DNA from 3 places in the Mesorhizobium bavaricum genome. Region 3 is predicted to be linked to each of the others. Evidence: riboswitches for the same ligand, from Rfam matches in the RefSeq annotation. Region 3 holds a riboswitch; each other region holds the start of a gene.
The links. A riboswitch is a leader RNA that binds a small molecule or an ion and turns the genes downstream of it on or off. The one in region 3 is predicted to bind cobalamin.
Positions count from the first base shown of each region.

Region 1: it holds a riboswitch for cobalamin, as region 3 does, so the genes downstream of both, AC1RZR_RS03125 (aromatic ring-hydroxylating oxygenase subunit alpha) here and metE (5-methyltetrahydropteroyltriglutamate--homocysteine S-methyltransferase) in region 3, are expected to answer to the same signal.
Region 2: it holds a riboswitch for cobalamin, as region 3 does, so the genes downstream of both, AC1RZR_RS18445 (CbtB domain-containing protein) here and metE (5-methyltetrahydropteroyltriglutamate--homocysteine S-methyltransferase) in region 3, are expected to answer to the same signal.

Region 1 is NZ_CM165566.1:656,434-658,624, forward strand. Features, by position in the region: gene AC1RZR_RS03115 (DUF680 domain-containing protein) at 1-108, opposite strand, end outside; gene AC1RZR_RS03120 (DUF680 domain-containing protein) at 178-375, opposite strand; cobalamin riboswitch at 881-1,081, shown strand; gene AC1RZR_RS03125 (aromatic ring-hydroxylating oxygenase subunit alpha) at 1,196-2,191, shown strand, end outside.
Region 2 is NZ_CM165566.1:3,764,033-3,766,223, forward strand. Features, by position in the region: gene AC1RZR_RS18440 (aromatic ring-hydroxylating oxygenase subunit alpha) at 1-696, opposite strand, end outside; cobalamin riboswitch at 888-1,083, shown strand; gene AC1RZR_RS18445 (CbtB domain-containing protein) at 1,120-1,299, shown strand; gene AC1RZR_RS18450 (CbtA family protein) at 1,316-2,119, shown strand; gene cobU (bifunctional adenosylcobinamide kinase/adenosylcobinamide-phosphate guanylyltransferase) at 2,112-2,191, shown strand, end outside.
Region 3 is NZ_JBXAYV010000001.1:262,367-264,557, reverse strand. Features, by position in the region: gene metE (5-methyltetrahydropteroyltriglutamate--homocysteine S-methyltransferase) at 1-962, opposite strand, end outside; cobalamin riboswitch at 1,079-1,278, opposite strand; partial or broken gene AC1RZR_RS34015 (cytochrome P450) at 1,553-1,846, opposite strand; gene AC1RZR_RS34010 (cytochrome P450 family protein) at 1,813-2,191, opposite strand, start outside.

The DNA.
Region 1 (2,191 bases), on a different replicon from region 3:
CGAGGCGGCAGGCTGATTGGCGCCCTTGGAGCCAAAGTTGTCGCTTCCGGCGAAAGCGCTGCCGGAAATGGCCAGAACGGCGGCGGCAGCAATAAGGATCTTGTTCATTTTAGCTCTCCTGAATTTCTGGATTTTGCCAGGGCGGCGGGCGAGCCCGCCGCCTTCTGGGAATCGGCGTTAGTGGCCGAAGAGATTACGGTCGCTGCCCTGGACAGGCGTCTGAGCAGCCGGTTCCGACTTCTTGATCGAAGCGGTCTGCGAGCTGTCGACAGCAGTGGCTACCGGGGCGTTCGAACCATAGTGGTCGCTACCGTTAGCAAAGGCGCTGCCGGAAATGGCCAGAACGGCGGCGGCAGTGAGAATGATCTTTTTCATTTTAGGTACTCCAGTATTTTTCCCGTCCGTCTAGCGGCGTGTCTTGGGATGAAATCGCGTCGTTCGGACCGCCCCGATGTGGGAAAGCCATCCAGCCATTTCCAATCACGAAGTTGTTCCGCGTGGACCAAGAATCTGCCACTTGAAATTGTGCCAAGAGCGTCCACACCAGTTGTTTTTCTTCTTGATATCAAATAGTTATGTAAAATTGGCACCCCGATCACCAACTGTGTCGGAGGCCCAGCGTTCACACCGTCCTGCACGCACCGTCAACAGAAACGAACCGTTCGGTTCGATTTTAGAAGTTGCTAATAGTCACTTTTCGAAACCGTTAACCTTTCTTAGGCCCCGGCAAGGGGTCGGATTCGAAGAGATTGCAGCCGGCGATGGCTGCCTAGGAGATCGGATTTCGGCTCCGCAATAGCCGGCCGGAACGTTTCGCATGCGTGTCGCGCCGCATGGATACGATGTCGTTTTCATGCCGATGGCGCGCCCGCGATCGTGATTAGATCATGTCATCTCAGGTGCCGCTTCGTGACGACGAAGCGGAGAATTGGGAAGCCGGTCAGAATCCGGCGCTGCCCCCGCAACGGTGGTGGAGTTCAAGTCGCAACGGGAGACCACTGGGCAAACGCCTGGGAAGGTGTCGCGACCGTCCGCAAGGACACTCCAGAGCCCGGAAACCAGCCCGAGATATTTGAACTCGACTGATCGCGGTGGGCGGTCAAGAGGTGGATAGTGCATGTCCGGCGCTTCGCCGGCCTGCGTCCGATCCTTCCTCCATCACCACCAGTTCAGTCCTTGGCTATGAGGACAGGACATGGACGCGCGCAACGATATGCTGAGGCTGCTGCAGGGCCGCAGGAACGGCTTCTCGCTCGAGCAGCCTTTTTACACCGATCCCGACTATTTCAAGCTCGACATGGAGCTGATCTGGTATCGCGACTGGCTGTTCATCGGCCATGATTGCGAGCTGCCCAAGCCGGGCAGCTACATTACCGCGCAGATCGGCGATTATCCGGTCGTCCTTGTCCGCGACCAGAAGGGCAATATCAACGCCTTTCACAATTCCTGCCGCCATCGCGGCAGCCGAGTCTGCAATTCAGACAAGGGCACGGCGGCAAAGCTGGTCTGCCCCTATCACCAGTGGACCTATGAGCTGGACGGAAGGCTGTTGTTTGCCCGGCAGATGGCGGACGGGTTCGACAAGAGCCAGTTCGGCCTGAAGCCCATCGCCTGTGAAAGTGTCGGCGGCTACATCTTCATCTGCCTGGGCAAGGAGCCGGCGGATTTCGCACCGATGCGGGCTATGATCGAGCCCTACCTTTTGCCGCACCGGCTGCGCGAGGCCAAGGTGGCGTTCGAGTCGACCATTGTCGAGAAGGGCAACTGGAAGCTGGTCTGGGAAAACAACCGCGAGTGCTACCATTGCGCCGGCAATCACCCGGAGCTTTGCAAAACTTTCCCAGAGGCACCGACGGTGACCGGCGTGCAGGGGGCCGACAGCGACCCGGAAATGCTTGCGCACTGGGCGAAATGCGAAGCGGCCGGCCTGCCGAGCAAATTCCGCATCGATGCGGCCGGACAGTACCGCGCCACCCGCGCGCCGCTGCTGCGCGACGCCGTCAGCTACACCATGAACGGCAAGCGGGCGGTGAAGAAGAACCTCTCCGACACCGTCTCCGCCGACCGGATCGGCACCTTGATGCACTATCACTATCCGACGACATGGAACCACATCCTCATCGACCACGCGGTGACGTTTCGCGTGCTGCCGATCAGCGCCACGGAAACGGCGGTGACGACCAAATGGCTC
Region 2 (2,191 bases), on a different replicon from region 3:
GTGCCGGCCCATCAGGCCGCGGCCATAGATCGGCACCAGCCGCGACAGATCCTTGTGGACGCCCGGACAATGCAGGCACTCGTTGAAGTTTTCCCAAAAGATCTTCCAGTTGCAGTTCATCACCTTGCGCAACGCATGGCCGGTCACCAGCGGTTCCAGCGGCCAGTTGGCGAGACTGCCGGACGCCGGATCGAAGGATGATTCCGCCGAGCCGGCGGCGTCTTCGGCGAGATTGACGAAGACAAAACCGCGCCACACCGACAGTGCCACGCGATAAAGCGGGTGATCGGCCTTGTCGAAACCGTCCGGCAGCGATTTCGACGGAACGCGCACGAGATCGCCGCGCAGCGAATAGGACCAGGCATGATAGGGGCAGGTGATCAGCCGCGCCTTCAGCCGGCCTTCGCTCTCCTGGCAAAGCTGCGAACCGCGATGGCGGCAAGTGTTGTGGAAGGCGCGCAGTTCGCCGGTCTCGTCACGCAGCACGACGATTTCCTGCGTGCCGACGCGAAAGGTGCGGAAGCAAAGCGGCTGCGCAAGGTCTGCCTCGCGGCAGACGAGCAGCCAGCTTCTGTACCAAATGGCGTCGAGGTCGCGCTGATAGCTGCCCGTATCCCAATAGGCCGATGATGGCAGCGTCGGTTCGGCCCGGGTCAAGCCGTTGTAGGGATCGCGGTCGCTGGCAATGGGCTGCATGGCTGGCTTCCTCTAGAGTTGCTAGCCGACACCCGGCCACGGGAATTGTCAATTGTTGGGCCGGTGCCCGATTTGTGCACTTTCGGCGACAATGCATTCTTGCATCATGCATGTCGTGATCCCAAAACCGCTCCGCACTTTCGGCGACATGCATTGTCGGAATTTGGTTTGCCGGTCGCGGCGATTTTCCCTATAGTCGCGCTGTCGTCGGTTCCGTTTGGAGCCAAGAGGGAATGCGGTGCGGGCGAATGTCTTGCCCAATGCCGTGGCTGCCCCCGCAACTGTGTGCGATAGTCCTCTCCATATGCCACTGAAGGTTTTCTTCGGGAAGGTGGGGAAGGGCGCTGATCCGCGAGCCAGGAGACCTGCCGGCGACAGGAAACTGACTTCTATGCCCTCGGGTGGAGGGCGAAAGGACAAGACATGACTACCGCTTCCGTCTCCCTCGGCGCCTCCGTCTCCTCGCAGTCGCGCTTCATGCAGCTTGCGCTCGTGGCGCTGCTTGGCATCTTCGTGGTCGGTTTTGTCGGCTTCTCGCATATCGATGCGGTCCACAATGCGGCTCACGACTATCGCCATTCGATGGCGTTTCCCTGCCACTGACGAGGAATTTGACATCATGAACCTGTTTCGCAACGTCGTGTTCATCGCGGCGATCGCAGGGCTCGTGGCTGGCGTCGTTCTCGCCTGCATGCAGGCCTTTGCCACCGTGCCGCTGATCCTCAAGGCGGAAGTCTACGAGCAGGCCGGCGGCGGCCATCACCATGACCATGCCGCTCCGGCCGCAACGGATACCAATGCCATGAGCACAGCCGCCCCGGCGGGGAACGCCATGAGCTCTGCCGCCCCGGCGCCGGCGGAAGCAGTCGCTCCGGCAGCGGAAGACGAAGGCTGGGCACCGGCCGACGGTTTCGAGCGTTTCGCCTTCAGCGTGGTTGCCAATATCGTCACTGGCATCGGTTTCGCACTGATCCTGGTCGCGGTTTCCGAATTCGCCGGCGGCATCCGCAACTGGCGCCAGGGGGTGTTCTGGGGCCTGGCCGGCTTTGCCGTGTTCACGCTGGCGCCCGGCCTCGGCCTGCCGCCGGAATTGCCGGCGATGCCGGCTGCCGATCTCACGCAGCGCCAGATCTGGTGGTGGGCAACCGTGGCGGCGACCGCGGCGGGTATCGGCCTGATCGCGTTCCGCAAGTCGCTGCCGCTTGTGATCCTGGCCGTGTTGCTGATCATTGCGCCGCATATTGTCGGCGCACCGCAGCCCGACAGTTTCGAGACCCCGATCCCGGAGGGTCTGCATCATCAGTTTGTGGTGGCGGTGACGGTGACCAATCTGGTGTTCTGGCTGGTTCTCGGCGCGGTCGTCGGCGTGGTGCGCGGCCGCTTCACCGGTACCGCGACCAGCCTGCGCGACAGCTTTGCCTGATCGCAGCAAGCTGACCTTCATCATCGGTGGTGCGCGCTCCGGCAAGAGCGCGCATGCCGAAACCCTGGCGAC
Region 3 (2,191 bases):
ATGCGGTCAAGTATGGCAGGCAGGTTCGCGCGCCAGACGTTGCGCCCGTCGATCAGCCCGAGCGAGAGCACAAGGTCCTTCTGCGCGAGCCGGCCGACGGGCTCCAACTGCTCTGGAGCGCGCACGAGATCGACGTGCAGTCCCGCCACGGGCAGAGAAATTGCGGTCTCGAGATTGTCTCCCAGCGATCCGAAATAGGTAGCGACCATGATCTTCAACTCCGGTGCTGCTTTTGACAGCCGGCAGTAGGCGAATTGGAGCGCATCCCGTTCGTTGGGAATCAGGTCGAGCACGAGGGCCGGCTCATCGATCTGCACCCAATCGGCTCCCGCGAGCCTCAGCCTCCGCAGGAGCTCCTCGTAGACGGGCAGCAGCCGTGGCAGGAGCGCGACAGGGTTGAAACCTTTCTCAGATGACTTCGCCAACTTGAGAAAGGTGACCGGTCCAAGCAGGACCGGGCGCGTGTGGATGCCGAGCGCCTTGGCCTCGAGGAAATGATCGACCGGTTTCGCCGACGAGAGGGCAAAGCTCTGATCGTCCGTGAGTTCCGGCACAATGTAGTGATAGTTGGTGTCGAACCATTTGGTCATTTCCATCGCGGCAAGGCCATGCCCGTTGGCCGCATGCTCGTCACCGGCATGTCCACAATCAGCGTTCTGACCTTGGTTGCCGCGCGCCATGGCGAAATAGGTATCGAGTGGGACCTCGCCGTCAGTCCAGACGTATCGTGCCGGCACGGCGCCGACCATGGTGACGGTGTCGAGCACATGGTCATAAAGCGAGAAATCGTTGGACGGGATTTTCGACACGCCGTGATCGTGCTGCTCCCTCCAGCTAGCCTCGCGTAGCGCCTTCGCCGTCGCGAGCAGGTCGGCAGCGGGAGATTTTCCGGACCAGTAGCTTTCAAGCGCGAATTTCAGTTCCCGCCGTCGACCGATACGCGGCACGCCGAGCGTTGCCACAGGAATTTGTTGAGAGACAGTCATGCCATACCCCGATGGTTGGGGCGTGGGGACAAGGAACGCGCGAGCAGGCGGCACGAAGCCGGGCTACTGCGACCACCGAGACACCCCGCCCGTGGACGTTGTTCGTCGTGGCAGGTCTCCTGGCTCGCGGGTCAAAGCCTCTGCCCGTCTTCCCGAGGCCGTTCGCCTCAGTGACACCAATGGGCTTGGCTCGCCGCTAACAGTTGCGGGGGCAGCGCCGGCATCGCACCGGCTTCCCTCTTAGCTCCGCTACGGCAGTGCCGCGCGGAGAACCATGACATACGCACAATCACAGCCGCTTCGCTCCTTGTCAATACATATAACGGGATGTTTATGTGATGATGCGAATAATGCCCTTGCGCTGATCGGTCTCTTTCGCCCAAAGCCGCGTATGATGCCGCCTCTCATCAGTGCAGGCTCGGAGAGGTCCTTGTCCCCATCGGCGACGCCGGATCAGATCGAGGTCGCCGGGCTCAAGGGCGTAAAGTCGGGCCAGGTCGTCACGGTCCCCCGGGAATCCCGGTAGTTGTTCCCCGCTCGGCTTTGCTCAGCGTGCTTGCGCATTCGCCCATCAGCGCGCTGATGACCACGTCCGGTAGCGGAAAGGAGAGGTGGCGCTGCAGGTCGGCGGGTTGGGGCTGGGCCGTCAGCGTCTCGAACAACTGCGTGGCGATCGCCTCGACCTGCTGCGCGAGCAGCTTCACCCTGCGGTTGCTGAAGGCCGGCGTCACGATCGTGCGTAACCGGGCATGCTCGCCCCCCTCGTGCGAGACCAGCCATCCCGGCGAACCGAGAATCACCGAATCCGCGGTGAATGCCGCACTCTCTAAGCGACGGAAGGGCGGAAGCTGACCGGCAGGCGCTGCGGGCAGCGAATGACGTAAGACGGCATGTAGACGACGTCCTCCGCAGCGATGGTCAGCGCCAGATCCTCCAGCCGCCCGAACAGCGCGGGGAAGGCGCAGCGCAATTCCAGGCGCGCCAGCGCAGCGCCCAGGCAGGAATGCGGCCCCTCGCCGAATGACAGGTGCGGGTTGTGCCGCCGGGTGACATCGAACCTGTCGGCGCCGGGACCGAAGGCCTTTTCGTCCCGGTTCGCCGCATGGAACGCCATCAGGACGGCATCGCCGCGGCGGACCATGCATCCGTCGATCTCCACGTCCTGGGTGGCATAGCGGAACGGCAGATTGGCCGCTGAGCTGCCC